Regions from separate parts of the Streptomyces sp. SDT5-1 genome, predicted to be linked through region 1. Evidence: riboswitches for the same ligand, from Rfam matches in the RefSeq annotation. Region 1 holds a riboswitch; the other holds the start of a gene.

Region 1 (14,773 bases):
CGCCCGCGCGGCACTTGTCGACGAAATGCCGCACGTCGGAGTCCCAGTCGGCCGAGCGCGGGTGCATCGCGGGAAACGCGGCGACGCCGACGCAGAAGTCCCCGGACTCCTTGATCAGTTCGACGAGTTCCGCCGCGTACGTGAGGCCCTCGGGGTGCGAGATCCAGTCACCCATCGGGTCGCCGGGCGGGTCGCCGCGCACCGCGAGCATGTTCCGGATCCCGGCGTCGGCGTACTGGCCGATGATGTTGCGCAGTTCCGCGACCGAGTGTTCGACCGCGGTGATGTGCGCGACGGGCGTCAGCGTCGTGTCGGCGACGATCTGCTGCGTCTCCTTGACGGTGCCCGCGCGTGTCGAGCCGCCCGCGCCGTACGTCACGGACACGAAGTCCGGCGAGACGGCCTCGACCCTGCGCAGCGCGTTCCACAGGTTGCGCTCGCCCTTCGGGGTCTTCGGCGCGGAGAACTCGAACGAGTACGTCGTCTTGCCGGGCGCGAGCATGTCGCGCACGGTGCGGGCGCGATCAGTCCTGGTGGAAGCGGTACCTAGGGCCATACGGGCAGGTTACTGACCGATATCCAAAGGCCCTAATCCCCGTCCAGCTTCCGGACAGGGGCCGGGAGCGAACATTGTCCGCACCGTTCCCCCGAGTTCACCCGCGTCACACGGAACGCAGACGCTTGGCGAACTCGGCGGCCGCGGCGGCCGGGTCGTCGGCCTCCGTGATGGCCCGGACGACGACGGCTCTGCGGGCGCCGGCGTCGATCACCTCGTCCAGGTTCGCCAGGTCGATGCCGCCGATCGCGAACCAGGGGCGGTCCGTGCCGAGCCCTGCCGTGTACCGCACCAGGTCGAGGCCCGGCGCGTGCCGGCCAGGCTTGGTCGGCGTCGGCCAGCAGGGGCCCGTGCAGAAGTAGTCCACGCCGTCCTGGGCGGCGGCCGCTGCGGCCTCCTCCTCGGCGTGCGTGGAGCGGCCGATCAGCACGTCGTCGCCGAGGATCGCGCGGGCCGCGGGGACCGGCAGGTCGCCCTGGCCCAGGTGCAGCACGTCGGAACCGGTGGCGTGGGCGACGTCCGCCCGGTCGTTCACCGCGAACAGCTTGCCGTGCCGGCGGGCCGCGTCGGCGAACACGGCGAGGTGCTCCAGCTCCTCGCCCGCCTCCATGCCCTTGTCGCGCAGCTGCACGATGTCGACACCGGCGGCCAGCACGGCGTCGAGGAACTCCGGCAGATCGCCCTGGCGCTTGCGCGCGTCGGTGCACAGGTAGAGCCGCGCGTCGGCGAGCTGAGCGCGCTTGGTGTCCGCCATGGAATTCCCCCCGTGGGTGGTGCGGTGTCGGTGGCGTGCGCACCGCGAGGGCCGCGGTGCGCACGCCGGACGGTTGTCAGTTCAGACGGCGAGCGCCTGGGCGCGGCGCTTCACCTCCGTGCCGCGATTCTCGCTCAGGGCCTGGGCGGGCGTGCCCGGCAGGCTCGGGTCGGGGGTGAAGAGCCACTCCAGCATCTCTTCGTCGCTGAAGCCGTCGTCCCTCAGGACCGTCAGGAGGCCGACGAGCCCCTTGACGATCTTGTCGCCGTCGATGAAGGCGGCGGGCACGTGCAGTGCCCTGTTCTCACCGCGGCGCACGGCGATCAGCTGGCCTTCCTTGACCTGCTGCCGCACACGCGTCACCTCGACATCGAGTTGCTCCGCGATGTCGGGGAGGGTGAGCCAGGCGGGGACGAGAGCATCGATCTTTGCGTCAATCTCGGTCACGGGACAAGCGTGCCATCCCGGACTGACACTCGGAAGCCGGGCCGGTGCGGATGGGCCACGACTCCTCCCGTTTTACTCCTTTTCACCCCGTCCGCCGGTGCGCGGTGGGCTCAGGCCACGGCGGACTTCAGCGGGCGGGCCGGGTCCGCGAGCCGCTCCGGGTCGAGCGCGACGCCCGACTGGATGAGCTTGCGGCCCTGCGCCAGGTCACGGGGCTTGCCGACGGCGAGGACCGCCACCAGGGCGCCGCCCTTCAGCCAGCACACCGACCAGGCGGCACCGGCCGGGTCGCCGCGCCACACCGTCGTGTCGGCGCCCTCGTGGTGCCCCGCGTACTGCACGAAGCGGCCGAACTGCTCGGACCAGAAGTAGGGCACCGGGTCGTACGCCGTCGGGGTCTGGCCCACGATGTTCGCCGCCACCGTGCGCGGCCCCTGCAGGGCGTTGTCCCAGTGGTGGACCATGAGCCGCTCGCCGTAGCGCCCGGACGGGAACGAGGAGCAGTCCCCCACCGCGTACACGTCGGGCACGGACGTGCGCAGCCACTCGTCCGCGAGCACCTCCTGGTGGTCGCCGAGGGCGATGCCGGAGCCCGCGAGCCAGCGGGTGGCGGGGCGGGCGCCGATGCCGACGACGACGGCCCCGGCGGGAAGCCGCGTGCCGTCGTCGAGGACCACGACGCCGGGCTCGATGCGCTCCACGCGCGCGTGCGTGCGCAGCTGGGCACCGGCGTCGGCGTACCAGGTGGCCATGGGGGCGGCGATCTCCGCGGGCAGCGCCCCGGCCAGCGGTCGCTCGGCGGCCTCCACGACCGTGACCCGGCAGCCGGCCTCGCGCGCGGCGGTGGCGAACTCGGCGCCGATCCACCCGGCGCCCACGACCACCACGTCGTGCTGCTCGGCGAGGACGGGCCGCAGCCGCTCCGCGTCGTCGAGGGTGCGCAGCAGGTGCACCCCGGGGACGTCGCGGGTGCCGGGCAGCCGGACCGGTTCGGCACCGGTCGCGACGACCAGCACGTCGTACGGGACCGGGCCCCGCGCGGTGTCCAGCTCGTGGTCGCCGGGCCGCAGCCCGGTCACCTCGCGGCCCAGCTCCAGGGTGACGCCGAGCGCCTCGAAGTCCACGTCGAAGGCGGAGCCCTCGGCCTTGCCGAGCAGCACCGCCTTGGAGAGCGGCGGCCGGTCGTAGGGCTGGTGGGGCTCCGCGCCGAGCAGCGTGACCCCGCCGGTGAAGCCGTGCTCGCGCAGCGCCACGGCGGTCTGCACACCGGCCATGCCCGCGCCCACGATGACGACGTTCCGCTGCCCCGAAGGCCTGTCGCTCCCGTTCCGCTGCTCACTCACGGGATCACTTTAGGCACCCGATCTTGCGGTGGTCAGCGGCACAGGCCACTCCCGGGCCGTGACGTCCTGCACACGTGTCAGCGGTTTAGCGATCAAACCATCAAGGGAGGCCGGGCGGTCACTCCGAGGCGGGCAGTTCCTCGACCACGCTGGTGCCGCTGCCCTCCTGCGACTCCCACTCCCAGGTCTCGTCGAGGCGGACCCGGCCGTCGGGGAGGTCGGACACGGTCGAGACGCAGTGCCCCGAGGAGGTGGTGCCGTCGGTCTTCAGCTGGACGTAGCGGAAGTCGAGCCGGTCGCCGGAGCGGGTGCCCACGAGGTGCCCCTCCACGACGTCGCCACCCTCGTAGTCGGCCGAGATGCGGCCGTCCTTCTCGTGGTACGTGAAGCGGGTCTGCGTACCCACCTGACCGGGCGCCTGGTCGACGACGGGGGACATGACGAGACCGTCGAGGGATCGTGCCACGAGCGGAGGCTCCCTTACTGGAGTTCGAGGTGAACGGCTAGGGTGGCCAACGTAGAGCACTCGCGGGAGCCCGTACGCAGCGGGCTGAGAGGGAGGCTGGAGCGGCCTTCGACCGTACGAACCTGATCCGGGTCATACCGGCGAAGGGAGGGGCTTGACGCCCATGTCGTCCACGCCATCCGTCCGTTCGCACACCTGCGACGTCCTCGTCGTCGGTGGCGGCATCATCGGTCTCGTCACCGCCTGGCGGGCCGCGCAGCGCGGTCTTTCCGTCGCGGTCGCGGACCCCGAGCCGGGCGGCGGGGCCGCCCAGGTCGCGGCCGGGATGCTGGCCGCCGTCACCGAACTCCACCACGGCGAGCAGACGTTGCTCGGCCTGAACCTCGAATCGGCGCGGCGCTACCCGGAGTTCGCGGCCGAGCTGTCCGAGGCCACCGGGCAGGACCTCGGCTACCGCGCGTGCGGCACGCTCGCGGTCGCGCTCGACGCCGACGACCGCGCGCATCTGCGCGAACTGCACGCCCTCCAGACGAAGTCGGGCCTCGAGTCCGAGTGGCTGTCCGGCCGCGAGTGCCGCCGCCTGGAGCCGATGCTCGCGCCGGGCGTGCGCGGCGGCCTGCGGGTCGACGGTGACCACCAGATCGACCCGAGAAGGCTCGCGGGCGCCCTGGTGGCGGCCTGCGAGCGCGCCGGGGTGGCCTTCCACCGGTCGTGGGCCGAACGGCTCCGTGTCGTACGGGACCGGGCGTGCGGCGCCGATCTCGCCGACGGCACCGAACTCGCCGCCGACCAGGTCGTGCTGGCCGCCGGCAGCCGCGGCGGACAGCTCGCGGGCGTCCCCGACGCGGTGCTGCCGCCGGTCCGCCCCGTCAAGGGCCAGGTGCTGCGCCTGACGGTGCCGCAGCGGTACGCGCCGTTCCTCAGCCGCACCGTCCGCGCGGTCGTCCGCGGCGGCAACCTGTACCTGGTGCCGCGCGTCAACGGCGAGCTCGTCGTGGGCGCCACCAGCGAGGAGCTGGGCTGGGACACCACGGTGACGGCGGGCGGCGTCTACGAACTCCTGCGCGACGCCCACGAACTCGTCCCCGGCATCACCGAACTCCCGCTCACCGAGACCCGCGCGGGCCTGCGCCCCGGATCGCCCGACAACGCGCCGCTCCTGGGCCCGACCGAGCTGCCCGGCCTCCTCCTGGCGACCGGCCACTACCGCAACGGCGTGCTCCTGACGCCGGTCACCGGCGACGCCATGGCGCACGCCCTGACCACCGGTGAGCTGCCGCAAGAGGCCCGCCCGTTCACGCCGAAGCGCTTCGGCACAGCCCTCGTGGAGCAGCCCGCATGAACGTCTACGTCAACGGCGAGCCGCGCACGGTGACGGCGGGCGCCACGCTCGACCTCCTGGTCACCACGCTCACCAGCGCACCCAAGGGCGTCGCCGCCGCGCTCAACGAAACCGTCGTCCCCCGCACCCAATGGCCCGCCACGGCGCTCTCCGAAGGAGACCGCGTCGAGGTGCTCACGGCCGTCCAAGGAGGCTGAACCGTCCATGGCCGACGACACTTTCGTCCTCGGGGGCGAGACGTACTCCTCGCGCCTGATCATGGGCACGGGCGGGGCGCCCAGCCTCGACGTCCTGGAGCGCGCCCTGGTGGCGTCCGGGACCGAGCTCACCACCGTGGCGATGCGCCGCGTGAACGCGAACGTGCACGGATCGGTGCTCTCCGTCCTGGAGAAGCTGAACATCCGGGTGCTGCCCAACACGGCGGGCTGCTTCACCGCCGGGGAGGCCGTCCTGACGGCCCGCCTCGCGCGCGAGGCGCTCGGCACCGACCTCGTGAAGCTGGAGGTCATCGCGGACGAGCGGACCCTGCTGCCCGACCCGATCGAGCTGCTCGACGCGGCGGAGACGCTGGTGGACGACGGCTTCACCGTGCTGCCGTACACGAACGACGACCCGGTGCTCGCCCGCAAGCTGGAGGACGTGGGCTGCGCGGCGATCATGCCGCTCGGCTCCCCCATCGGCTCCGGGCTCGGCATCCGCAACCCGCACAACTTCCAGCTGATCACCGAGCACGCGCGCGTACCCGTGATCCTGGACGCGGGCGCGGGCACGGCGTCCGATGTGACGCTCGCCATGGAGCTGGGCTGCGCGGGTGTGATGCTCGCCTCCGCGGTCACCCGCGCGCAGGAACCCGTCCTGATGGCGGAGGGCATGCGGCACGCGGTGGAGGCGGGCCGGTTCGCGTACCGCGCGGGCCGGATCCCCAAGCGCCATTTCGCGGAGGCGTCCTCGCCCACGGAGGGGCGCGCGCACCTCGACCCGGAGCGCCCCGCGTTCTGACCCGGGCGCACGCCCGCGCCGGTCACAGCTGTGCTGCAGTACGGGTCCGGTCCTGCGGCACGGAGGCTGGCTGTCGGTCACTCCTCGTACACTCGCCTGCGTGGACACGACCCTTCAGGACCCGTTGCTCGGGCACGTGCTCGACGGCCGGTACCGCGTCGACGCACGCATCGCGGTCGGCGGGATGGCCACGGTCTACCGGGCCGTGGACACCCGCCTCGACCGCGTGCTCGCGCTCAAGGTGATGCACCCCTCGCTGGCCGCCGACGCCTCGTTCGTGGACCGTTTCATCCGCGAGGCCAAGTCGGTGGCCCGCCTCTCGCACCCGAACGTGGTGGGGGTCTTCGACCAGGGCACCGACGGCGCGTACGTGTATCTGGCGATGGAGTACGTCGCCGGGTGCACGCTGCGGGACGTGCTGCGCGACCGCGGGGCGCTACGGCCGCGCGCCGCGCTCGACATCCTGGAGCCGGTCCTCGCCGCGCTCGGTGCGGCCCATCGCGCGGGCTTCGTGCACCGCGACATGAAGCCGGAGAACGTCCTGATAGGGGACGACGGCCGGGTGAAGGTCGCGGACTTCGGGCTGGTCCGCGCGGTCGACACGGTCACGAACACCACGGGCGCGGTCCTCGGCACGGTCTCGTACCTGGCGCCCGAGCAGATCGAGAACGGCACGGCGACGCCGAGCGTGGACGTGTACGCGTGCGGGGTCGTGCTCTACGAGATGCTCACCGGCGGCAAGCCGCACGCGGGCGAGTCCCCGGCGCAGATCCTCTACAAGCACCTCCACGAGGACGTGCCGCCGCCCTCCGCGCAGGTCCCCGGGCTCCCCTACGAGCTGGACGAGCTGGTCGCGTCGGCGACGGCCCGCACCCCGCAGGTCCGCCCGCACGACGCCGTGGCGCTCCTCGCGCAGGCCAGGGACGCCCGTGCGGCGCTCACCGACGCGCAGCTCGACGCGGTGCCGCCGCAGGCGCTCGCCACCGAGCACGCGGGGGCCGAGGACCGGACGAGCGTGATCCCGCGCGCGGCCGGCACGGCGGTGCAGCTGCCGCTGCCCACGGACAGCGCGCAGCCGATGGACGAGGCGCGGCTCAACCGGACGAGCCGCCTGGAGATGCCGCCGCCCGCGCCGCCCGCCGCGCCGGGGCGCGGTCGCGGCGGCCGTGGTCCGCAGCGGCGCACGCTCGCGATCGTCGCGGCGGTGCTCCTCGTGCTCGGCCTCGGCACCGGGGTCTGGTACATCAACTCCGGCCAGTTCACGAAGGTCCCCTCGGTCCTCAACCAGTCGCAGGCGCAGGCCGAGAAGCGGCTGAGGAACGCGGGCCTGGAGGTCGGCACGGTCGACCGCGCGTACAGCGACACGTACGAGCGGGGCGTCGTCATGGACAGCGATCCGGGCTCCGGCGACCGCATCCGCGACGGCGCGTCCGTCGACCTCACCGTGTCCAGGGGCCCGGAGACCGTGAAGGTCCCCGACGTCAGCGGCACGCCGCTCGGCAGGGCGAGGAGCGAGCTCAAGAAGAGCGGGCTCGAGCCCGGCATGGTCACCAAGAAGTTCAGCGACCAGATCGCGCAGGGGTCGGTGATCAGCACGGATCCCGCGGCGGGCACCACCCGCAGGGCCGGTTCCGCGGTCGCGCTCGTCGTCTCCAAGGGCTCCCCCGTGGACGTACCCGACGTCACCGGCGAGTCCGAGCAGGACGCCATCGCCGACCTCGAGGACGTCGGCCTCAAGGCCGAGATCGCCACGCGGCGGGTGCACTCCGACGAGGACAAGGGCAGCGTCGCCGAGCAGTCCCCCGCCGAAGGCAAGCAGCTCGCCGAGGGCGACACGGTGACCCTGACGATCTCCAAGGGCCCCGTCATGGTCGAGGTCCCCGACGTCACGGACATGAAGGTCGACGAGGCGAAGGCGAAGCTCGGTGCGGCGGGCTTCGACGTGAAGGAGAGCCGCGGCATCCTCGGCCTCTTCGGCGACACGGTCAAGGCCCAGTCGGTCGAGGGCGGCGACGACGCGCCCAAGGGCTCCACGATCACGATCACCATCCGCTAGCCGGCGCGGCCGGGCGGAACGGCCGTGGCGGTGGCCCGGCCCCGGGTGTCCGAGTGCCCATGACACCCTGGGCCGGGTGAACAGCAGCATCCGCAACCCGATCGGCGGTCACGTCCCGGTGGCCGGCGGCCTCGCCTCCGTGGGCCTCTCCTACGCCCGTGACCTCCAGGCCGAAACCGTCCAGGTCTTCGTGGCCAACCCCCGCGGCTGGGCCACCCCGCCCGGGAACCCCCGCCAGGACGAGGAGTTCCGCGCCCAGTGCGCGGAGGCCGGCATACCCGCGTACGTGCACGCCCCCTACCTGATCAACTTCGGCTCGCACACCGAGGCGACCGTCGACAAGTCCGTGGACTCGCTGCGCCACTCGCTGCGCAGGGCCCGCGCGATCGGCGCCCTCGGCGTCGTCGTGCACACCGGCTCCGCGACCGGCGGCCGGGAGCGCGAGGTGGCGCTCGCGCAGGTCCGCGAGCGCATGCTGCCGCTGCTCGACGAGCTGACCCACGACGACGACCCGTACCTCCTGCTGGAGTCGACCGCGGGGCAGGGTGCGTCGCTGTGCTCGCGGACCTGGGACTTCGGCCCGTACTTCGACGTCCTGGACCGCCATCCCAAGCTGGGCGTCTGCCTCGACACCTGCCACATCTTCGCGGCGGGCCACGACCTGACGGGCCCCGCCGGCATGAAGCAGACGCTCGACCTGCTCGTCGACACCGTCGGCGAGGGCCGCCTCAAGCTGATCCACGCCAACGACTCCAAGGACGTGGTGGGCGCCCACAAGGACCGGCACGAGAACATCGGCACCGGCCACATCGGCGAGGAGCCGTTCCGCGAGTTGATGGCCCACCCGGCGACGGAGAACGTCCCGCTGGTGATCGAGACGCCCGGCGGCAAGGAGGGCCACGCGGCCGACGTGGAACGGCTGAAGAAACTTCGAGCCTGAGGAATACCCCTGGGGGGTATATGGGTTACCTTGGTGCAGGCATCCGCAGCAAGCACTGGGGGAACACATGCAGCACGAGACGCACACCGGGCACGAGCACCACGAGCACCACATGCACGAGCACCACGGAACGCACGGCGCGGGCGGCAAGGTCTCCTGGAGGACGGCCTCCCAGGCCACGCTGCACTGCCTCACCGGCTGCGCCATCGGCGAGGTCCTCGGCATGGTGATCGGCACCGCGCTGGGCTGGGGAAACGTGCCGACGATGATCCTCGCGATCGCGCTCGCCTTCGTCTTCGGCTACTCGCTCACCCTGCGCGGCGTCCTGAAGGCGGGCGTCGACTTCGGAACAGCCTTCCGGGTCGCGCTCGCCGCCGACACCCTGTCCATCGCGGTGATGGAGCTGATCGACAACGGCGTGATCGCCCTGTGGCCGAACGCGATGGACGCGCAGCTGTCGGACGGCCTGTTCTGGGGCGCGCTCGCCGCGTCGCTGGCGATCGCCTTCGTGGTCACGACGCCGGTCAACCGCTGGATGATCGGACGCGGCAAGGGCCACGCGGTCGTCCACCAGTACCACTGACCCCCAGGGGGTATCCGGAGCGAAGCCCGGGGACGCAGGCCCTAGAGCTCGGGCCCTTCCCCGGGCTCCTCCTGGTACGAGTACCGCTGCTCACGCCACGGGTCGCCCACGTTGTGGTACCCGCGCTCCTCCCAGAAGCCGCGCCGGTCGGCCGTCATGTACTCGACGCCGCGCACCCACTTCGGGCCCTTCCAGGCATACAGATGGGGCACGACGAGGCGCAGCGGGAAGCCGTGCTCGGCGGTGAGGAGTTCGCCGTCCTTGTGCGTGGCGAAGATGGCCCGGTCGGAGGCGAAGTCGGAGAGCCGGAGGTTCGACGAGAATCCGTACTCGGCCCACACCATCACATGGGTGACGTCGGGCGCGGGCGGGGCGAGCTCCAGGATCGTCGAGGCGCGCACGCCGCCCCATTCGGCGCCGAGCATGCTGAACTTCGTGACGCAGTGCAGGTCGCCCGTGACGGTCCCGTACGGCAGCGCCGAGAACTCCTCGTGGTTCCAGCAGTGCTTCTCGCCGTCCGCGGTGGCGCCGAAGACCCTGAACTCCCAGCGCTCGGGGCGGAACTTGGGCACCGGTCCGTAGTGCGTGACGGGCCAGCCGCGCTGGAGCCGCTGCCCCGGTGGAAGCTCCGGCTGCACTGCTCCCTCAGACTCGCGACCCACCGGATGACCCATGCCTCCATCCTGACAGACCAGGAGCAGTGGACGTGACCACGCCCACCCTCGGGGAGCCGCCGCGAGCCCTGATTCGGGCAACTCCTACTAAGCGTGCACTTACTGGACGCGTCCCGGCACCGGTGCAAGGATGCGCGGAACCTGCCCAGTTACCGCTTGGAAGGAGCCTCTGCGATGCAGGGCGACCCCGAGGTCATCGAGTTTCTCAACGAGCAGCTGACGGCCGAGCTCACGGCGATCAATCAGTACTTCCTGCACGCGAAGATGCAGGAGAACTTCGGCTGGACGAAACTCGCGAAGTACACGCGCTCCGAGTCGTTCGACGAGATGAAGCACGCGGAGGTGCTGACCGACCGGATTCTCTTCCTGGACGGTCTGCCGAACTACCAGCGCCTCTTCCATGTGCGCGTCGGCCAGTCGGTCACCGAGATGTTCCAGGCGGACCGGCAGATCGAGGTCGAGGCGATCGACCGCCTGAAGCGGGGCATCGAGGTGATGCGCGGCAAGGGCGACATCACGTCCGCGAACATTTTCGAGTCGATCCTCGAGGACGAGGAGCACCACATCGACTATCTGGACACGCAGCTGGAGCTGGTGGAGAAGCTGGGAGAGGCGCTCTACATCGCGCAGCTCATCGAGCAGCCGGACAGCTAGGCCGTCAGTCCGTCAGGCCGCTTCCGGCAGCCGGGCCGGGACCGTCGGCTCCGTCGGCGCCTCGAGGGCCGCGGCCGACTCGCCCTGCTCGACCAGTTCCCTGCGGGGGCACGCGCCCCGGCCGAGCAGCGCCTGAATGCGGCGGACGCAGGAGCCGCAGTCGGTGCCGGCCTTGCAGGCCGACGCTATCTGGCGGGGGGTGCAGGCACCGTCCTCCGCGTGCTTCTTGACCTGCGCCTCGGTGACACCGAAGCAGTTGCAGACGAACACGCGGTTCACCTCCCGGTCGGACTCTCGTCGGGACTCATAGGTAGTGCCGTCCCGATTGATCGGTGAGGCTAACCTAACCTTACCCGTAGGGGCGGGAGCACAAAAGTGCCGTGGGGCGCGGATCTCTGTGATCCGCGCCCCACGGCATGTTCGTACGACCTCAAAGGATCACTGGTCGCGGTACATCTCCGCGACCAGGAACGCCAGGTCGAGGGACTGGCTGCGGTTCAGGCGCGGGTCGCAGGCCGTCTCGTAGCGCTGGTGCAGGTTCTCGACGAAGATCTCGTCGCCGCCGCCGACGCACTCGGTGACGTCGTCACCGGTGAGCTCGACGTGGATGCCGCCCGGGTGGGTGCCCAGCGACTTGTGGACCTCGAAGAAGCCCTTGACCTCGTCGAGCACGTCGTCGAAGCGGCGGGTCTTGTGACCGGATGCCGCCTCGTACGTGTTGCCGTGCATCGGGTCGGTGATCCAGGCGACCTGCGCGCCGGACGCCGTGACCTTCTCCACCAGCTCGGGCAGCTTGTCGCGGACCTTGTCGGCGCCCATGCGGACGATGAAGGTCAGCCGGCCCGGCTCGCGGTCGGGGTCGAGGCGCTCGATGTACTGGAGCGCGTCCTCGGCCGTCGTCGTCGGGCCGAGCTTGATCCCGATCGGGTTGCGGATCTTCGAGGCGAACTCGACGTGCGCGTGGTCCAGCTGACGCGTGCGCTCGCCGATCCACACCATGTGGCCCGAGACGTCGTACAGGTTGCCCGTGCGCGAGTCCACGCGGGTCAGCGCCGACTCGTAGTCGAGCAGCAGCGCCTCGTGGGAGGCGTAGAACTCGACCGTCTGGAACTCGGCCGGGTCGGTGCCGCAGGCGCGCATGAAGTTCAGCGCGTTGTCGATCTCGCGGGCGAGCTTCTCGTAGCGCTGGCCCGACGGGGACGACTTCACGAAGTCCTGGTTCCAGGCGTGCACCTGGCGCAGGTCCGCGTAGCCGCCCGTGGTGAAGGCGCGCACGAGGTTCAGCGTCGAAGCGGACGCGTGGTACATCTGCTTCAGCCGCTGCGGGTCCGGGATCCGGGCCTCTTCGGTGAACTCGAAGCCGTTCACGGAGTCGCCGCGGTACGTCGGCAGGGTGACGCCGTCGCGGGTCTCGGTCGGCTTGGAGCGCGGCTTGGAGTACTGGCCGGCGATCCGGCCGACCTTCACCACCGGCACCGAGGCGGCGTACGTGAGCACGGCGCCCATCTGGAGCAGGGTCTTGAGCTTGTTACGGATGTGATCTGCGGAGACGGCGTCGAAGGCCTCGGCGCAGTCGCCGCCCTGGAGCAGGAACGCCTCTCCCTTGGCGACGGCCGCCAGGCGGTTGCGCAGCTGATCGCACTCGCCCGCGAAGACGAGCGGCGGATACGACTCGAGGTCCGCGATCACATCGCGCAGAGCCTCGGCATCGGGGTACTCGGGCTGCTGCGCCGCGGGCAGGTTTCGCCAGGTGTTGCCAGCGCTCGCGCTGGTCTTAGCGTTCACGGTCACCTCGTAAACATTACGGGGTCGTGTCGCCCGTCCATTCCCCCGCTCATCTTTTGAGACGGACGCGACACGTCTGAGCCACACCGGCGGGCATCGGGTACGGTGACGTCCATGTTCGCGCAATCGCTGCACCGCACCTGGTGGTGGACCGCACATCCGGCGGCCCACTGACTGCGCGTATCCGAATCCGCGAAGGCCGCCCGAGGGGCGGCCTTCAGTGTTTTCGACGCCGGCTGTTCCTCCCGAACGACTCCCGCCAGTCACTGGAAGGAACCAACCGATGCTGGACGCACTGCTCACCGACGACCGCCCCTTCGCACTGCTCCGCCGCCGCACCCCCGGCCGTGAGCACGACACCGTCGAGGTCCTGATCGGGCAGGTGGGCGAGCACGAACGCCTGGCCGACATCCCGGAGGGCCTCGTCCTCGTCCCGTTCCGGCAGATCCGCGAGCGCGGCTTCGACGTCCGCGACGACGGCACACCGCTGACGGTCCTGACCCCCGAGGAGTCGTACGAGATCCCGCTCGCCGAGGCCCTGGAGCAGTTGCCGCGCCACGACGTCCGGGTGCGCGACGGCGGCTTCGACGTCGACGACGACACGTACGCGGGCATCGTCGGTCGGGTGCTGCGCGAGGAGATCGGGCAGGGCGAGGGCGCGAACTTCGTGATCCGCAGGACGTACGAGGGGGAGATCGAGGGGTTCTCGCGGGCCGACGCCCTGGCGCTGTTCCGGCGGCTGCTCGACGGGGAGCGGGGCGCGTACTGGACGTTCGTCGTGCACACCGGAGAGCGCACGCTGGTCGGCGCGAGCCCCGAGGTGCACGTACGGATGTCCGGCGGCACCGTCGTCATGAACCCGATCAGCGGCACCTACCGGTACCCGGCCGAGGGCCCCACGCCCGAGCACCTGCTCGACTTCCTCGCCGACGGCAAGGAGATCGAGGAGCTGTCGATGGTGGTCGACGAGGAGCTCAAGATGATGTGCACCGTCGGCGACATGGGCGGCGTCGTGGTCGGGCCCCGGCTGAAGGAGATGGCCCACCTCGCGCACACCGAGTACGAGCTGCGCGGCAAGTCGACGCTCGACGTCCGCGACGTACTGCGCGAGACGATGTTCGCGGCCACCGTCACCGGCTCCCCCGTGCAGAACGCCTGCCGCGTCATCGAGCGGCACGAGGTCGGCGGGCGCGGCTACTACGCGGGCGCGCTCGCGCTCGTCGGCCGGAACGCGGGCGGGGCGCAGACGCTCGACTCGCCCATTCTGATCCGCACCGCCGACATCGACGCCGCCGGGCGGCTGCGCGTCCCCGTCGGCGCGACGCTCGTGCGGGGATCGGACCCGGCGAGCGAGGTCGCGGAGACGCACGCCAAGGCGGCCGGCGTGCTCGCCGCGCTCGGCGTGCGCCCCGCACGCCCGCGCGAGGAGAGCGCGCGGCCCGCGCTCGCCGACGACCCGCGGGTGCGGGCGGCCCTCGACGGGCGCAGGGCCGCGCTCGCGCCGTTCTGGCTGCGGATGCAGCGCCGCGAGAGCGAGCTGTCCGGGCACGCGCTCGTGGTCGACGGCGAGGACACGTTCACCGCGATGCTGGCCCACGTGCTGCGCTCGACGGGGCTCGACGTGACGGTGCGGCGCTACGACGAGGAGGGGCTGCGGGAGGCCGTCCTCGCGCACGAGGGTCCGGTCGTCCTCGGGCCCGGCCCCGGAAACCCCTCGGACCTCACCGACCCGAAGATGCGCTTCCTGCGGGCCCTGACCGCCGACGTGATCCGCACGCACGGGCACGGCGTGCTCGGCGTCTGCCTCGGGCACGAGCTGATCGCGGCGGAGCTGGGCCTGGAGATCGTCCGCAAGGAGGTGCCGTACCAGGGCGCGCAGACCGACGTCGAGGTGTTCGGGCGGACCGAGAAGGTCGGCTTCTACAACAGCTTCGTGGCGTCCTGCGACGACGCGGCGGCGGCCGAGCTGGCGGCGCACGACGTGGAAGTCAGCAGGGACCGGACGACGGGCGAGGTGCACGCGCTGCGCGGGCCCTCCTTCGCGGGTGTGCAGTTCCACCCGGAGTCGGTGCTGTCGCTGCGCGGCGCCGGGATCGTGCGGGAGCTGCTCGGTCAGCTGGTGGGCTCGGCGGGCACCAGCACGTTCTCCGAGCGGCGGCCCGCCTGAAAGTCCA
Region 2 (14,773 bases), 1.6 Mb from region 1:
GGCATCCAGAAGAACGACGGCGGTGACTTCGTCTCCAGCGGCGGCCTGGGATACATGAACTTCCCGCCGGTCAAGGGCGGCAAGGGCGACCCGAGCAACACCGTCGGCAACCCCGGCGAGTACCTGTCCATATCCTCGAAGGCCAGCGCCAAGGAGAAGAAGATCGCCGAGGAGTTCTTCGCCAAGGGCATGCTGCAGGACGCCGAGGTGAAGGCGTGGATCGACGGCGGCGGCGTCCCGGTCAAGCTGGGCACGGAGAAGCTGCTCGCCGCGTCCAAGGACGCCGACTTCCTGCAGTTCACCTACGACATCGCCACCAAGGCCAAGTCGTTCAGCCAGTCCTGGGACCAGGCGCTCAGCCCGACGGCGGCGGAGACGCTCCTCGACAACATCGTCAAGCTGTTCCAACTGTCCATCTCGCCACGGCAGTTCGCCGCGAACCTCAACGAGGTCATCGGGAAATGACCTCGCTCACCGCCCACGCGTCCCGGAGCGGTCGGCGCGGCATCCTGCCGTGGCTGACCGTCCCGGCACTCGTGGTCTTCGTCGGGTTCGCCGTCGTCCCGCTCATCGGTGTCTTCGTGCTGTCCTTCACCACCTGGGACGGCATCGGCGCCATCCACCCGTCGGGCCTCACCAGTTGGCGTTCGGTGCTCACCAACCCCGGCCTTCCGCACGCCCTGTTGGTGACGTTCGGCGTGATGATCGCGTCCTGGGCGTTCCAGACCCCGGTGAGCATCCTGCTCGGCACCTTCATGGCGGGACGCCAGCGCTACCGGGCGCTTCTCGCCATTGTGTACTTCGTCCCGCTGCTGCTCAGCTCCGCCGCGATCGCCGTCGCGTACAAGGCGCTGCTCAATCCGACCTTCGGGCTCGGCGCGGGACTCGGCATCGACGCGCTCAGCAAGGACTGGCTGGGGCGGCCCGCCCTGGCCTTCGGCGTCGTCATCTTCATCGTGTCCTGGCAGTTCGTCCCGTTCCACTCGCTGATCTACCAGGGCGGTGTGCAGCAGATACCCAAGTCCCTTTACGAAGCGGCACAGTTGGACGGCGCCGGACGGGTGCGGCAGTTCTTCAGCATCACGCTGCCCCAGCTGAAATACACCATCATCACCTCGTCGACGCTGATGGTGGTCGGCTCCCTGACCTTCTTCGACCTCATCTACGTCCTCACCGAGGGAGGACCGGGGGACGCCACCCGCGTCCTCGCGCTCGACATGTACAAGCGGGGGTTCCAGGCCAACCTGATGGGCCCGGCCAGCGCCATCGCGGTCATCCTCGTTCTGGTGGGCCTCGCCTTCGCCCTGCTGCTGCGCCGGCTCGGCGGCAAGGACGCCGGCGCGAGCCAGCTCGAGGGGGCATGACATGACGACCACACTGACCGAGGCGGAACGCCCGCAGAAGATCACCGGCAACGAGCGGCGCCGCCCGCGCGCCGCCTCCCAGCGCCGCAACTGGCTCGGCGGGCTGGGCGGTTGGATCTGGCTCGTCGTCGTGGCGGTGCCCCTTTACTGGACGCTCATCACCAGCTTCAAGGCGCAGAGCAGCTACTACTCCAGCAACTCGCTCGCCCCGTCCGGCGACCTCACGCTCGACAACTACCGGCTCGTCATCGAATCCGACTTCGTCGGCTACTTCCTCAACAGCGTCCTGGTCACCGTCGGCGCGGTGGTCCCGGCGGTCGCGTTCTCCTTCATGGCCGCCTACGCCATCGTGCGCGGCGGCGGCACGCGCTACCTGCGCGTGGTCAACGGTGTGTTCCTCATGGGCCTGGCCATCCCGCTGCAGGCGACCGTGATCCCGGTGTACCTGATCATCATCCGGCTGCATCTGTACGACACCCTGCTGGCGCTGATCCTCCCGTCGATCGCCTTCGCCATCCCGCTGTCCGTGCTGGTGCTCGGCAACTTCATCCGGGACGTGCCCAAGGAGCTGTTCGACTCGATGCGGGTCGACGGCGCCACCGAGTGGACCACGCTGTGGCGCCTCGCGGCCCCGCTCACCCGCCCCGCCATCCTGACCGTGACGATCTTCAACGCGCTGACCATCTGGAACGGATTCCTGCTCCCGCTGATCCTCACCCAGAGCCCGTCCAAGCGGACCCTGCCGCTCGCGGTGTGGACCCTGCAGGGCCAGTTCCAGGTCAACGTCCCGGCCATCCTCGCCGCCGTCGTCCTCACCACGCTGCCGATCCTGATCCTGTACGCGTTCGGCCGCCGCCAGCTGCTCAGCGGACTGACGGCCGGTATCGGCAAGTGACAAGAGGGGCCGTCCGAGGACGGCCCCTCTTACCAGCGGTCACGCGTACGAGGAACGTTCCCTCAGACGCGGTCGGCCGCGATCAGCACGTACTGGAACGAACCGTCCCTGTACGAGTTGATGAACGCGTCCTCGATGCCCGTCACCAGCGACGACGTCGCGCGCAGCTCCCAGTACGGGAGCGTGTCGGGCGTGAGGTCGATGACGGCCTGCGGGACGAGGCGGTTGTCGGCCATGGCGCGCAGGTACTCGCGGCGCGAGTGGATGTTGCACTCGAAGTGCGCGTTGATCTGCGACACCCACTTCGAGGGCTGCCCGTAGCGCGGGTTCCAGCAGCCCGTGATCGTCACGTACCGGCCGCCGACCTCCAGGATGCGGGAGTGCTCGGCGAACAGGTCGTGCAGGTCGACGTACATCGTCGACTCGTTGTTCCAGGACGCCGCGGCCTGACCCGTCTCGAAGGGCGTGTCCAGCATGTTGCACACGCGGGCCCTGACGTGGTCCTGGATGCCGAGCTCCTCGGCCCGCCCGTTGGCGAAGTCGGCCTGCTTGGCCGAGAGCGTGACCCCCTCAACGCTGCACCCGAAGCGCTGGTGCGCCATCACCATCGAGCCGCCGCGCCCGCAGCCCGCGTCGACGACGGTGTCGTCCCGCGTGATGTCACCGAGGTGCCCGAGCAGGTACTCGGCCTGCGCCGACTCCAGCCGGTGCAGCTCGGCGATCAGCTTCTGCTCGCTCGCGTCGTCGGCCGGGTTGCCGAGCGCCGCGTGGTCGACCGCGCCGATGCCGTAGTGGTGGTGGTACAGACCGTCGACATCGCCGAGCCGCAGGTTGACCGGCCGGGCCTCGCCGTCCCAGTAGCGCGCGATGTCGCCCTGGTACGGAGTGGCCGGTGAGGGGATGTACGGGGAGGTGGTGCTGTGAGCGGTGGCGGTGAGTTCGGTGCTGGTCACTAAGGAGTCCAATCTCTTACCAGAAGTCCGGCAGGCGGTAGCGGTAGGTGTTGTTCTGATGCCACTGGTGGTTGCCGTCGACCCAGGCGGCGACGCCCCGCAGGAAGCGCTGGACGCTCGGGACGGGGCACTCGGCGGCCAGGGCCGCGGCCTCGGCCTCAAAGGCGTGCATGAGTTCGTTGTGGACCTCGACGGCCTTCAGGTACGCGTCCCGGTCGGAGAGCCCCTCGCGTTTCGCGATGACGACCGGGAGGTTCAAGTGCACACCGGGGGCGTCGAGTTCCTTCATGTACGAGTAGAGGTCGTTGACGATCGTCGTCGCGTTCCCGGCGAGCGCGATGACCTTCTGCATGGCCGGACGGGCGTGCAGATCTGCCGGCAGCTCGTAGCCGCCGACGGTGTCGGTGATGGTGGGGCAGGGGCGGAAGTTGTTGAACTGGCGCATCGCCAGGTACTCCCACACCTCCGGTACGTGCTCCTGCTCGGACCAGGCGGCCTCGGCCAGGTAGCCCATGTGCAGGCGGGCCATGTCGTGCCGGTACCGGTCGGCCTGCGAGGCACTGCTCGCCCGGACGAAGTACTCCATGGCGGAGCGGTACGCGCGCCGGGGCGCGTCCGCGTGGAGCGACTCCGCCCACGGGGGCTGGTACTCCGCCGTGGTGTAGAGCGGATCGAGGGCGGTGTGCGCCAGCAGCAGGCGCGAACCGAGGCCGACGGGCGAGCCGCCGTGGTCCTCGCAGTAGCAGTCGTCCAGCGCGTTCTCCGCCATCATCAGCCGGGTGGCGATCATGACGTGGTCCACGGTGGGCGCGTCCGGGTGGCAGCCGACCATGTAGCTGCCCACGGAAAAGCCGTCGAACTCCTCCTCCCAGTCGTCGGGGTACAGGTCCACCTCGTGGAGCGCCCACTCCTTGATCCTGCGGCTGACCTCGGCCACGCGCACGGGATCGGGGTCGGGCACCGGGTGGTGGTACAGGCCCGGAACGGGGCGGCCCTTGGCGGCGCCGCCCGCTCCCGCACCGTCGGCGGGTCCTGGCGGCGCGGCCGGCGGGGTCAGCCGCAGGCCTGCCGTCCCGATGCCCTGCGGGCCGCGCAGGAGCCGCTCCACGTCGCCGCTCGCGGGCGGGACGGCGGGCGCGGGCACCGCTGCCGCCGGTACGTCGACCTCGGGGGCGTCGGTGGTCGCCGAGGGGACGGAGGGCGGGCCGCCCGTGACGGCGGTGATGTCGCGGGCGCGGGCCGCGGCGTCCGCGAGGACCTGCGCCCCGAAGCGGGAGACCGCTTCCGGCAGGCTCGACTGCGCGGGTGTCGGCTCAGGCGGGGGCATCCATGACTCCTTGAGGGCTCCTCGGTCGGGGTGGGCGGGTCCTGCGCGGTCCGCTAGCGGGGCCAGCGGCCGATCTGCACGTTCTCCAGGACACCGACCGCGTCCGGCACGAGGATCGCGGCGGAGTAGTAGGTGCTGACGAGGTACTTCGTGATCGCCTGGTCGTCGACGCCCATGAACCGCACCGACAGACCCGGCTCGTACTCGTCCGGAAGCCCGGTCTGGTGCAGGCCGATGACGCCCTGGTTGTCCTCGCCGGTACGCATGACGAGGATCGAGCTGGTCCGCTCCTTGGTGATCGGGATCTTGTTGCAGGGCAGGATCGGCACCCCGCGCCAGGCCGGCACCTGCTGGCCGCCGAGATCCACGTGGTCGGGGTACAGGCCGCGGGCGTTGAACTCCCGGCCCATCGCGGCGATGGTGCGCGGGTGCGCGAGGAAGAACTTCGAGCCGCGGCGACGGCACAGGAGTTCGTCGAGGTCGTCCGGGGTGGGCGGACCCGAGTGCGGCTGGATGCGCTGCTTGAAGTCGGCGTTGTGGAGCAGGCCGAACTCCCGGTTGTTGACGAGCTCGTGCTCCTGGCGCTCGCGCAACGCCTCGATGGTGAGCCGGAGTTGCTCCTTCGTCTGGTTCATCGGCTCGTTGTAGAGGTCGGCGACCCTGGTGTGCACGCGCAGGATCGTCTGGGCGACCGACAGCTCGTACTCGCGCGGGTTCGCCTCGTAGTCGACGAAGGAGCCGGGGAGTTCGTGCTCGCCGACGTGGCCCGCCGACATCGGGATCTCCGCCTCGCCGCGGTGGTTCTGGCCGCGGCTCGCGAGCTCCTTGAACGCCTCGACGTGCTCGCGCAGCGGCGGCGCCGAGTCGAGGACGGACGCGAAGTCGGCGCGGGAGAGCGTGAGCAGGGTGCCGGAGGTCTCGGCGACCGCCGTCTGCTCCCACTGGGCGTCCTCGTCGAGCAGCGCGTTGTCGCCGAAGCGGTCGCCGTCGGCGAGCACGTCGAGCGCGACCTCGTCGCCGTACTCGCCCTCGGTGAACTGGCTGACGCGGCCGTGCGCGATGAGGTGCAGCTTGTCCGCGGGCCTGCCGCGCTCGACGAGGGTGTCACCGGCCCGGAACTCGCGCTGGACGCACCGGTCGGCGAGCGCGGTGAGCACGTCGACGTCGTCGAAGCCGCGCAGCAGCGCCAGTTCGCCGAGTTCGCGGGGGATCACCCGGACGTCGGAGCCGTCCTGGATGAACTCGATGGTCCCGTCGCCGACGGTGTAGGTCAGGCGGCGGTTCACCCGGTAGACGCCGCCCTTGGTCTCCACCCAGGGGAGCATGCGCAGCAGCCACCGGGAGGTGATCTCCTGCATCTGCGGGGCGGACTTGGTGGTCGTGGCGAGGTTGCGCGCTGCCGCCGTGCCCAGGCTGGTCTGCCGGGGCGGGGCGGACGCGGCTTCCGGGGTGGTCGAGTCAACTGTCATCGAGCGAGCTCTCCTTGGTCGGGCGTGCGCGAACAGGCCCGTCAGAGATGGGCAGATGAGGTGAAAGCGGAAGAATTGGGAGTGAATGCGTCCAGAACCAGATTCACGGTAAGCGGCGCCTCGGCCGGCGGACCAAGGAAAGCCGCCGACATTCGCTCGATGCGATGATCATGGTCGGAGGGTGTTTGGCCGCCACCGACAGAACTCGGCCGGATTCTCCGACGCCCGATCGGGCCGCGGAGCCGCTACGAGCCCGGTGGGCGGGCGGCACGGCCGCCGCGCACCCGACGGAACTCGGCCACGTGTCCCAGAGGTCCGCATTGCCCGCCGGGCACCCGCCGGGGTAGGGGCGGCCCGCAGCCCGCCTGTGCGTCCGCCGCGGCCGGCGCGTTACCCTGGCCGCCGTACCGGACACGGGGTGCCCCACCAGAGGGCTGAGAACACACCCGTCGAACCTGAACCAGTTCGTACTGGCGGAGGGATGTCTCATGCCTTTGGCGCATGTTTCCAGCGGCCTGCCTGCCGATCACGGCGTCGACGCCTTCGACGGGCGGATGCCCGCGGCGCCCGGCGATCTCGGCATCGAGGGGCACGGTATCGAGCCCGTGCCCGAGAACAATCGTTACGGCGGCGCCGGACGTTTGTTCACGGTGTGGTTCGCCCCGAACCTGACCATGACCGGCGTCTTCACCGGCACCGTCGGCATCGCCCTCGGGCTCGACTTCACCACGGCGCTCGCCGCCGTCGTCATCGGCACCCTGATCGGCGCCGTCCCCACCGCGTACCTCGGCACCTGGGGCAGCAGGACCGGCGCCGGGCAGCTGCCGCTCGCCGGGCTCGCCTTCGGCCGCGGCGTCGTCCTGCCCGGCGTGCTCCAGTGGCTGTCCTCCATCGCGTGGGACGCCCTCATCGGCCTGTTCGGCGGCGACGCCCTCGCCCGCCTCCTCGGCTGGCCGTTCTGGGCCGGTGTCCTCGTCATGCTGCTCGCCCAGGGCCTGCTCGGCGTCCTCGGCTACGAGGCCATCCACCGGCTCCAGATCGTCATGACGTTCGTCCTCGGCGCCGCCTTCGCGCTCATCGCGTGGCGGCTGCTCGACGGCGTGCACCCGGCGGCCCACAGCACGGTGCACGGCGCCGACCGCCTCGGCGCGTTCGTCCTGACCAGCACCATCGCGCTCAGCCTCAGCCTGTCCTGGGCGCCCTACGCCAGCGACTTCAGCCGCTACCTGCCAGCCACCACCTCCCGCACCCGCATGTTCTGGTGCACGCTGCTCGGCCTGCTGGTGTCCTTCGTGGCCGTGCAGACCCTCGGCCTGTGGGGCGCGTCCGTGCTCACCGACCAGACGGCCGCGGGCGTCGACAAGCTGCTCGGCGGGGGAGTCGTCGGCGGGTTCGGGCTGCTCGCCGTGGCCCTCGCCGCCCTGTGCAGCAACGCCATGAACGACTACAGCGGCTCCCTCGCCCTCCAGACCGTCGGCGTGCGCATCCCGCGCCCGGTGGCCGCCGCCCTCGCCGCCGTGCTCGGCTTCCCGCTCGTGCTGTGGATGCACGCCGCCGACACCACCGCACGCTTCCAGAACGTGCTGCTGTTCGTCGGCTACTGGATTCCCGGATTCGTCGCCGTCGTCCTCGTCGACTGGCGGGCACGGGCGAAGGAACGCGCCGGCGCGCCGCTCGACCTCGCCGCCGAGCGCGCGCGGCGCCGCCCGGCCTGGCCCGCCCTGCTCGCCTTCGCCGCCGCCTTCGCCTGCGCCGTCCCGTTCATGGACACCAGCCTGTACGTGGGCCCGGTCGCGGACGCCCTGCACGGAGCGGACCTGTCGTACTACGTGGCGTTCCTCGTGGCCGCCGCCGTGTACGCGCCGCTGCGCCTGCGCCGCCGCGCCTGACCGGCCTCCGTACGGACCCGCACCTCCCGCTCCCTTGGAGTCACCCATGCCCCAGACGTCCCCCGACCGCCCCGACGACCTGGTCGCCTTCGCGGCGCGGGCGCTCGGGCGCGTACAGAGCGACGCCCCGCTCGTGCAGTGCCTGACCAACGCGGTCGTCACCGGGTTCACCGCCAACGTGCTGCTCGCCGTCGGCGCCGCGCCCGCCATGGTCGACATCCCGGACGAGGCGGGAGCCTTCGCCGGCGTCGCCTCGGGCGTCCTCGTCAACCTCGGCACCCCGCGCGCCGAACAGCGCGCCGCGATGCCCGAGGCCGCTCGCGCCGCCACCGAGGCGGGCACACCCTGGGTCCTCGACCCGGTCGCCGTCGGCGCGCTGCCCGTCCGGACCAAGCTGGCCCACGAGCTGCTGGCGCTGCGGCCCACCGTGATCCGCGGCAACGCCTCCGAGATCATCGCCCTCGCCGGAGCGGGCGCCGGAGGCCGCGGCGTGGACGCGTCCGACGGGGTCGACGACGCCGAGGAGGCGGCCACCTCGCTCGCGCGCACGGCTGGCAGCGTGGTCGCCGTGTCCGGCCCGGTCGACTACGTCACCGACGGCAGCCGCGCCGCCCGCATCGCCAACGGTGACGCCCTGCTGACCCGGGTGACCGGCGGTGGCTGCGCGCTCGGCGCGGTCATGGCGGCGTTCGCCTCCGTGGACGAGGACCGGTTCGCCACGACGGTCGCCGCCGCCACCGCGTACACCGTCGCCGCGGAGTCCGCCGCCCGGTCGGCGTCGGGGCCCGGCAGCTTCGCCGTCGGCTTCCTGGACGCGCTCGCCGCGCTCACCCCGGACGACGTGGCCGCACGGGCGAGGCTGTCATGACGGCGCGTACGACGACGGGCGCAGGCGTCGACCTGTCCGTGTACCTGGTCACCGACCCGGACCAGTGCGCCGCCCTCGGGCGGACCGTGGCCGAGACCGTCGAGCGGGCCGTGGCCGGAGGTGTCACCGCCGTACAGGTCCGCGAGAAGCGCGCGGGCGGCCGGGCGTTCCTGCGCACGGTCCTGGACGTCGCCGCCGTGCTGCCCGAGCACGTCGTGCTCATCGTCAACGACCGCGTCGACGTCTTCCTCGCCGCACGCGCCGCCGGGGCCCGGGTCACCGGCGTCCACGTCGGCCAGTCCGACCTCCCCGCCGAGTCCGTACGCCAACTCATCGGCGAGGAAGCGGTGTTGGGCCTCAGCGCGGCCACCGTCGACGAACTGCGGGCCGCCGAGGCGAGCCCGGCCCGGGTCGACCATGTCGGCATCGGCGCCCTGCACGCCACCCGCACCAAGGCGGACGCCCCGACGCCGCTCGGCCACGAAGGCTTCGCCGCGCTCGTCCGGCACACCCGGCTGCCCGCCGTCGCCATCGGCGGTGTCACCGCCGACGACCTGCCGCACCTGAGAGCCGCGGGCGCCGCCGGAGGCGCCGTCGTCTCCGGCATCTGCGCCGCCCCCGCCCCCGAGGCCGCCGCCCGCCGGTACGCCGACGCGTGGACCGGCGCCGATGCCTCCCTCGCCTGTCCTCGAAAGGATGCCTCCGCATGACCGGGACACCACCCGCGGTCGCGCCGCCCCGCGTGCTCACCGTCGCAGGATCCGACTCCGGAGGCGGCGCCGGGATCCAGGCCGACCTCAAGACCATGCTGGCGCTCGGCGCGCACGGCATGAGCGTGCTCACCGCCGTCACGGCCCAGAACTCCCTCGGTGTGCAAGGCGCGTGGAGCCTGCCGCTGGAGGCCGTGCGCGCCCAGTACCGCAGCGTCGTCGACGACATCGGCGTGCAGGCGCTCAAGACCGGCATGCTCGCCGACCCCGCCATGGTCGAGACGGTCGCCGCGCTGCTGTCCGACGCGCCCGCCCCCGTCGTCGTCGACCCGGTCAGTGTCTCCAAGCACGGCGACCGGCTGCTCGCCGACGAGGCCATCGACGCTGTACGGGACCGTCTGCTGCCGGTGGCCACCGTGGTGACGCCGAACCTCGACGAGGTCGCCGAACTCACCGGCATCGCCCTGAAGGCCGACACCGCCGAGTCCGACATGCGCCGCGCCGCCGAACGGCTCCTCACCTACGGCCCGCGCTGGGTCCTGGTCAAGGGCGGTCACCTGCCCGGCGAGGCGGTCGACCTGCTCACCGACGGCACGGCCGAGCACTGGCTGCGCTCGCCCCGCCACGACAACGCCCACACCCACGGCACCGGCTGCACCCTCGCCTCCGCCGTCGCGGTCGGCCTCGCCCAGGGCCGCGACGTGCCGGAGGCGGTGCGGCGGGCGAAGGAGTACGTGACCGGGGCGATCGCGGCGGGGTTCGCGCTCGGGGACGGGATCGGGCCTGTCGATCACGGGTGGCGGTTCCGGGCGACCGGCTGACGGCCTCTCAGGCCCCGGCCTCGTGCACCACGTCGCCCGCCACGACGACGAGTTCGGCGACGGTGTCCGGGATGTCGTCGGGGTCGGCCCGCAGGATGTCACGCGAGAGCACGCAGAAGTCCGCCGCCTTGCCGACGGTCAGCGAACCCCGCTCGTGCTCCAGGAAGTTGGCGTACGCGGAACCCATCGTGTACGCGTGCACGGCCGTGGCCACGTCGACCGTCTCCTCCGGCATCCAGGCCGGACCGCCGGCCAGCGGCCTGCGCGTGGCGGCGGTGTAGATGCCGATCATCGGGTCCATCTCCGCGACGTTCCAGTCGCTGGAGAACGCCAGCGTCGCCCCGGCCGCGTCGAGCGTGCGCATCGGCCAGGCCTTGTGCCAGCGGCCCTCGCCGACGTTGGCCGCCCAGTCCTGGCCGGGCCCCGCGATCTCCGGGGCGCAGTGCCGCGGCTGCATGCACGCCACGACGCCCAGTGCGGCGAAGCGCGGCGCGTCCGCCGGGTCGAGACACTCGACGTGCACCACCTGATGGCGGGCATCACGCGGCCCGTTGACGGCACGGGCCTGCTCGACGGCGTCCAGGACCGTGCGGATGCCCCGGTCGCCCGTCGCGTGCACGAAGCACTGGAAGCCGCGCGCGTCCAGCTTGGTCAGCAGGTCGGCGAACTCCTCCGCCGGATAGAACGTCTCGCCCCGATGCCCCGCGCACCCGGTCGCGTACGGCTCGAGGAGCGCGGCCGTGCGGGGCTCCACGACGTCGTCGATGTAGAGCTTGAGCGGGCCGAGCCGCATCCGGTCGTCGCGGTACGCGCGCGTGGCGGCCTCGAAGTCGTCGAGGTCGGCGTCCGTGGTGCCGCGCGGGTGGAACAGGGCGGCGACGAGCCGTGAGCGCAGCCGCCCCTCGGCCCTGGCCCGCTCGAACAGCTCCAGGTCGTCCAGGGAGTTCTGCGGCTCGACCACCGTGGTGATGCCGAACCGGATCGCGTCGTCGAGGGACTTCACGAGGCGCCCGTACTGCCGCTCGGGGGACGCCCACGGCACACCGAGCTGGCGCAGCGCCCTGTGGCCCTCGCGGGACAGTCCGCGCACCGCGAAGTCCCGTACGAAGCCTGTGGGTTCGCCCGTCACGGGGTCGGTCTGCGCGATGCCGAAGGGGAGTTCCGTGCGGTCCGCGCGCACACCGAGCCGGTCGAGGGCCGCCGTGTTGAGCCAGGCCGTGTGCACGTCGTAGCTGAGGACCATGGCCGGGGTGCCGCCGGTGACCGGGTCGAGGTCGGCGGCGGTCGGCATCCGGCCGTCGGGGAGCGCCGAGTAGTCGAACGCCTCGGCCTCGATCCAGGCGGCGTCGGGGTGGCGCCCGCGCCAGTCGCAGATCCGGTCGTGGATCTCCTCCAGGCTTGTGGCGCCCGCGAGTTGGACGCAGGCGTCGTCCGAGCCGAGCCGGACGTGGTTGTGGGCGTCGATGAACCCGGGCAGGACGAGGCGGCCTGCCGCGTCGACGACTCGGGTGTCGGGGCCGGTCCAGCGCTCGGCGTCCGCGTCGTCGCCGAGCCACACGATCCGCCCGTCGCGCACGGCGAGCGCCTCGGCCTCGGGCAGTTCGGGGTCGACGGTGTGGATGCGGGCGCGGCGGAGGACGAGGTCGGCGGGGGAGTGATGCGGTGCGGGTGCCATGAGGGTGGGGCTCTTTCTCGTACGAGGGTGGTTCGGAGGGGAGAAGGGGGCGTTACGTGGTGTGCGGGCGGGCAGTGGTGCGGGCCAGCACCGCGTACACGACGCCCCCGACCACGGCGCCGAGCGCGCTGAGGTCCATGCCGCCGAGCGGGGCCACGAGCGGGCCGCGCCACAGCGCGCTGTCGCAGGTGAGCGCCGCGAACACCATCCCGACGAGGAGCGCCGTGAGTCCGGCGGGGCTGTACCCGGCGCGGTACCAGTAGCGGCCCGCACGCCCGGTGTGCAGGGCGTCGGCGTCGTAGCGGCAGCGGCGCAGCACCATGTCGGTCAGGAACACCCCGCCCCACGGCGCGAACACGATGACGAGCAGGGAAAGGAACGACAGCAGCGACTCCGTGAAGTCGACCAGGAACAGCGCGGCGAGCGATCCGGCGGCCGTCACCGCCGCGCTGATCAGGATCGCCTTCGCGCGGCTCCACGGGATGCCCAGGACCTGGAGGTTCAGGCTCGACGAGTACAGGGTGATGATCGAGTTGGTGACGGAGCCGCCGAGCACAAGGGCGAGGAACAGCGGCTGGAACCAGCCCGGCAGCAGCCCCTGCGTCCCCGCCACCGCGTCCGTGAGATCGGCCTGCGTCGCGGCGGCCGCCCCCGCGACCCCGAGGGCCACCGACGACACGAGGCCGCCGAGCGCGCCGTTCCAGGTCAGCGAGCGCATCGAGGTGGTGGTCGGCAGATAGCGGGTGTAGTCCGCGGGCATCGGCACGTAGCTGATCGGCCCGGCGAGCACCACGACGAACGCGAGGGACCAGCCGGCCGCGCCGCCCGGCGAGGGCGCCGCGCCGGTGTCCGTGCCGGGCAGCAGGAACAGCAGCATCGCCGCGAAACCGGCGGTCAGCGCGTATGCCATCCAGCGCTCGGCCCACTGCACGGTCGCGTGGCCCCACAGGGCGACGGCGAAGGTGAGGGCCAGGGTGGCGGCGAGGCTCACGGCGCGGGCGGCCGTGCCGTGCCAGCCCAGTTCGGCGCAGATCGCCTGGAGCGCGAGGACGCCGACGACGGTGTTCACGATGGTGTAGCCGATGCTGACGACCCAGTTCAGCAGGCCCGCCGGCCAGTTGCCGCGCACGCCGAACGCGGCGCGGGAGATCACCAGCGTCGCCGTGCCCGTCCGTACGCCGCTCATGCCCGCCGCGCTGATGACGAAGAACGTCAGTCCTCCGACGACGACCGCGAGCACCGCCTGCCAGAACGACAGGCCGAAGGAGACGGCCAGCGCGCCGTTGATGACGTAGGTGAACGTCAGGTTCGAGCCGAACCACAGCCAGAACAGGTCCCGCGCCCCGCCATGCCGCTCGGACTCCGGGATGGGGTCGAGCCGTGTTCCTCGACCTGGAACACCTCGTCCTTGGCGGCCTGCGCGGGTGGGTCCTGGGCCGGTGGGTCCTGCGTGGTCCCTCGTGCCGTCATGCCATCGCCTCTCGCCGCAGGGAAAGATCTTGAATGCCGTTCAAGAAACTTGAACGGCATTCAAGATGCGGCGCGGTGTCGGCCCACGTCAAGAGGTAGGCTGCGATCCGTACGAACAGCAGTGAGGAGCGGCGCGCATGGCGGGGTCGACGGCGGAGCGGCCGGGACGGTCGGGCGGCGACCTGCGCACCCGCACCCTCCAGGAGGCGACGGCCGTCGTCGCCGAGCAGGGCCTGGCGTCCCTGACCATGGCCTCGCTCGCCAAGCGGCTCGGCACCAGTGGGGGCCACCTGCTCTACTACTTCCGCTCCAAGAACCTGCTGCTCGTCGAGGCCCTGCGGTACAGCGAGGCCGCCCTCACCGAGGAACGGGCGGCGCTGCTCGCCCGCCGGGTGACCCCGGCCCGCCGCCTCGATCTCTACCTCGACCTGTATCTGCCGACCGGGCCCCGCGACCCGCGCTGGATGCTCTGGGTCGAGCTGTGGGCCCGCTCGGGATCCGACGAGGAACTGCGCGCGGCGCAGCAGGAGTTGGACCAGGGGTGGCAGGCGGACCTGGAGGCGATCATCGCCAAGGGTGTCGACAAGGGCGTCTTCGCCGTCGACGACGTCCCCGGCCGCGCCTCCCAACTCCTCGCACTGCTCGACGGATTGAGCACCCGCGTCGTGCTGGGCCAACCGGGAGCCGAGCGGCTGCGGGCCCTGGAGTCGGCGCGCTCGGCCGCGGCGGCCCTCGTTCGACCCGCCGGCTGAACGCAGGGGGCTAGCGGCGGCGCGTGTACCGGTGCTCGGGCCGCCCCGCGTCCCCGTACCGCAACGACAGGGCGAGCACCCCCTGCTCCTGGAGGTGGCGCAGATAGCGCTGCGCCGTCGAGCGGCTGATGCCCGCCCGCTCCGCCACCTCGTGCGCCCACGCGGCGCCCGCGCGCCCGCCACCACCTCCCGGACCAGCTCGGCCAAGGTGTTCGTGCGCACCCTCACGTGGATGCACGCGCACAGCGCCGAGGAGATCGCCGCCAAGATGCCCAGTGACTACGCGCAGGGCGGCGAGGGACTGTACGCGCGGGCCATCGAGAGCACCCTGCCGATGTTCACCGAGGACGGGCGGATGCCGGCCGACGGACCCGCCACCGTGCAGCGGGTCCTGAAGTCCTTCAACCCGAACCTGAAGGACGCCACCATCGACCTGAAGAAGACGTACACGACCGAGTTCACCGACAAGGCGAACTGAGGTCGCGTCCGTCGCCGCCCGTGGAGGGCGTGCACGGTCAGCCGCCGTACACGTCCTCCACGTAGCGCCCCTCGGCCATGAGCCCGGACAGCCACGCCTCGG

The links. A riboswitch is a leader RNA that binds a small molecule or an ion and turns the genes downstream of it on or off. The one in region 1 is predicted to bind thiamine pyrophosphate.
Region 2: another riboswitch for thiamine pyrophosphate. It lies ahead of ACTWJ8_RS05175 (purine-cytosine permease family protein); the one in region 1 lies ahead of thiO (glycine oxidase ThiO).

Annotation. Positions count from the first base shown of each region.
Region 1 is NZ_CM125963.1:2,708,949-2,723,721, forward strand. It holds gene metF (methylenetetrahydrofolate reductase [NAD(P)H]) at 1-556, opposite strand, end outside; gene thiE (thiamine phosphate synthase) at 663-1,310, opposite strand; gene ACTWJ8_RS12660 (Rv2175c family DNA-binding protein) at 1,392-1,757, opposite strand; gene ACTWJ8_RS12665 (NAD(P)/FAD-dependent oxidoreductase) at 1,868-3,031, opposite strand; gene ACTWJ8_RS12670 (hypothetical protein) at 3,219-3,566, opposite strand; TPP riboswitch at 3,619-3,732, shown strand; gene thiO (glycine oxidase ThiO) at 3,730-4,908, shown strand; gene thiS (sulfur carrier protein ThiS) at 4,905-5,105, shown strand; gene ACTWJ8_RS12685 (thiazole synthase) at 5,113-5,907, shown strand; gene pknB (Stk1 family PASTA domain-containing Ser/Thr kinase) at 6,008-7,963, shown strand; gene ACTWJ8_RS12695 (deoxyribonuclease IV) at 8,040-8,903, shown strand; gene ACTWJ8_RS12700 (DUF4396 domain-containing protein) at 8,971-9,486, shown strand; gene ACTWJ8_RS12705 (sulfite oxidase-like oxidoreductase) at 9,528-10,160, opposite strand; gene bfr (bacterioferritin) at 10,335-10,814, shown strand; gene ACTWJ8_RS12715 ((2Fe-2S)-binding protein) at 10,827-11,093, opposite strand; gene ACTWJ8_RS12720 (class II 3-deoxy-7-phosphoheptulonate synthase) at 11,253-12,605, opposite strand; gene ACTWJ8_RS12725 (trp operon leader peptide) at 12,714-12,773, shown strand; gene ACTWJ8_RS12730 (anthranilate synthase family protein) at 12,883-14,766, shown strand; gene ACTWJ8_RS12735 (2-hydroxyacid dehydrogenase) at 14,712-14,773, opposite strand, start outside.
Region 2 is NZ_CM125963.1:1,084,044-1,098,816, reverse strand. It holds gene ACTWJ8_RS05205 (extracellular solute-binding protein) at 1-465, shown strand, start outside; gene ACTWJ8_RS05200 (carbohydrate ABC transporter permease) at 462-1,364, shown strand; gene ACTWJ8_RS05195 (carbohydrate ABC transporter permease) at 1,366-2,259, shown strand; gene ACTWJ8_RS05190 (geranyl diphosphate 2-C-methyltransferase) at 2,322-3,212, opposite strand; gene ACTWJ8_RS05185 (family 2 encapsulin nanocompartment cargo protein terpene cyclase) at 3,229-4,539, opposite strand; gene ACTWJ8_RS05180 (family 2B encapsulin nanocompartment shell protein) at 4,593-6,008, opposite strand; TPP riboswitch at 6,413-6,507, shown strand; gene ACTWJ8_RS05175 (purine-cytosine permease family protein) at 6,497-7,897, shown strand; gene thiM (hydroxyethylthiazole kinase) at 7,944-8,765, shown strand; gene thiE (thiamine phosphate synthase) at 8,762-9,475, shown strand; gene thiD (bifunctional hydroxymethylpyrimidine kinase/phosphomethylpyrimidine kinase) at 9,472-10,296, shown strand; gene ACTWJ8_RS05155 (amidohydrolase) at 10,304-11,971, opposite strand; gene ACTWJ8_RS05150 (purine-cytosine permease family protein) at 12,024-13,295, opposite strand; gene ACTWJ8_RS05145 (TetR family transcriptional regulator C-terminal domain-containing protein) at 13,579-14,193, shown strand; partial or broken gene ACTWJ8_RS05140 (helix-turn-helix domain-containing protein) at 14,204-14,350, opposite strand; partial or broken gene ACTWJ8_RS05135 (ABC transporter substrate-binding protein) at 14,396-14,671, shown strand; gene ACTWJ8_RS05130 (cytochrome P450) at 14,709-14,773, opposite strand, start outside.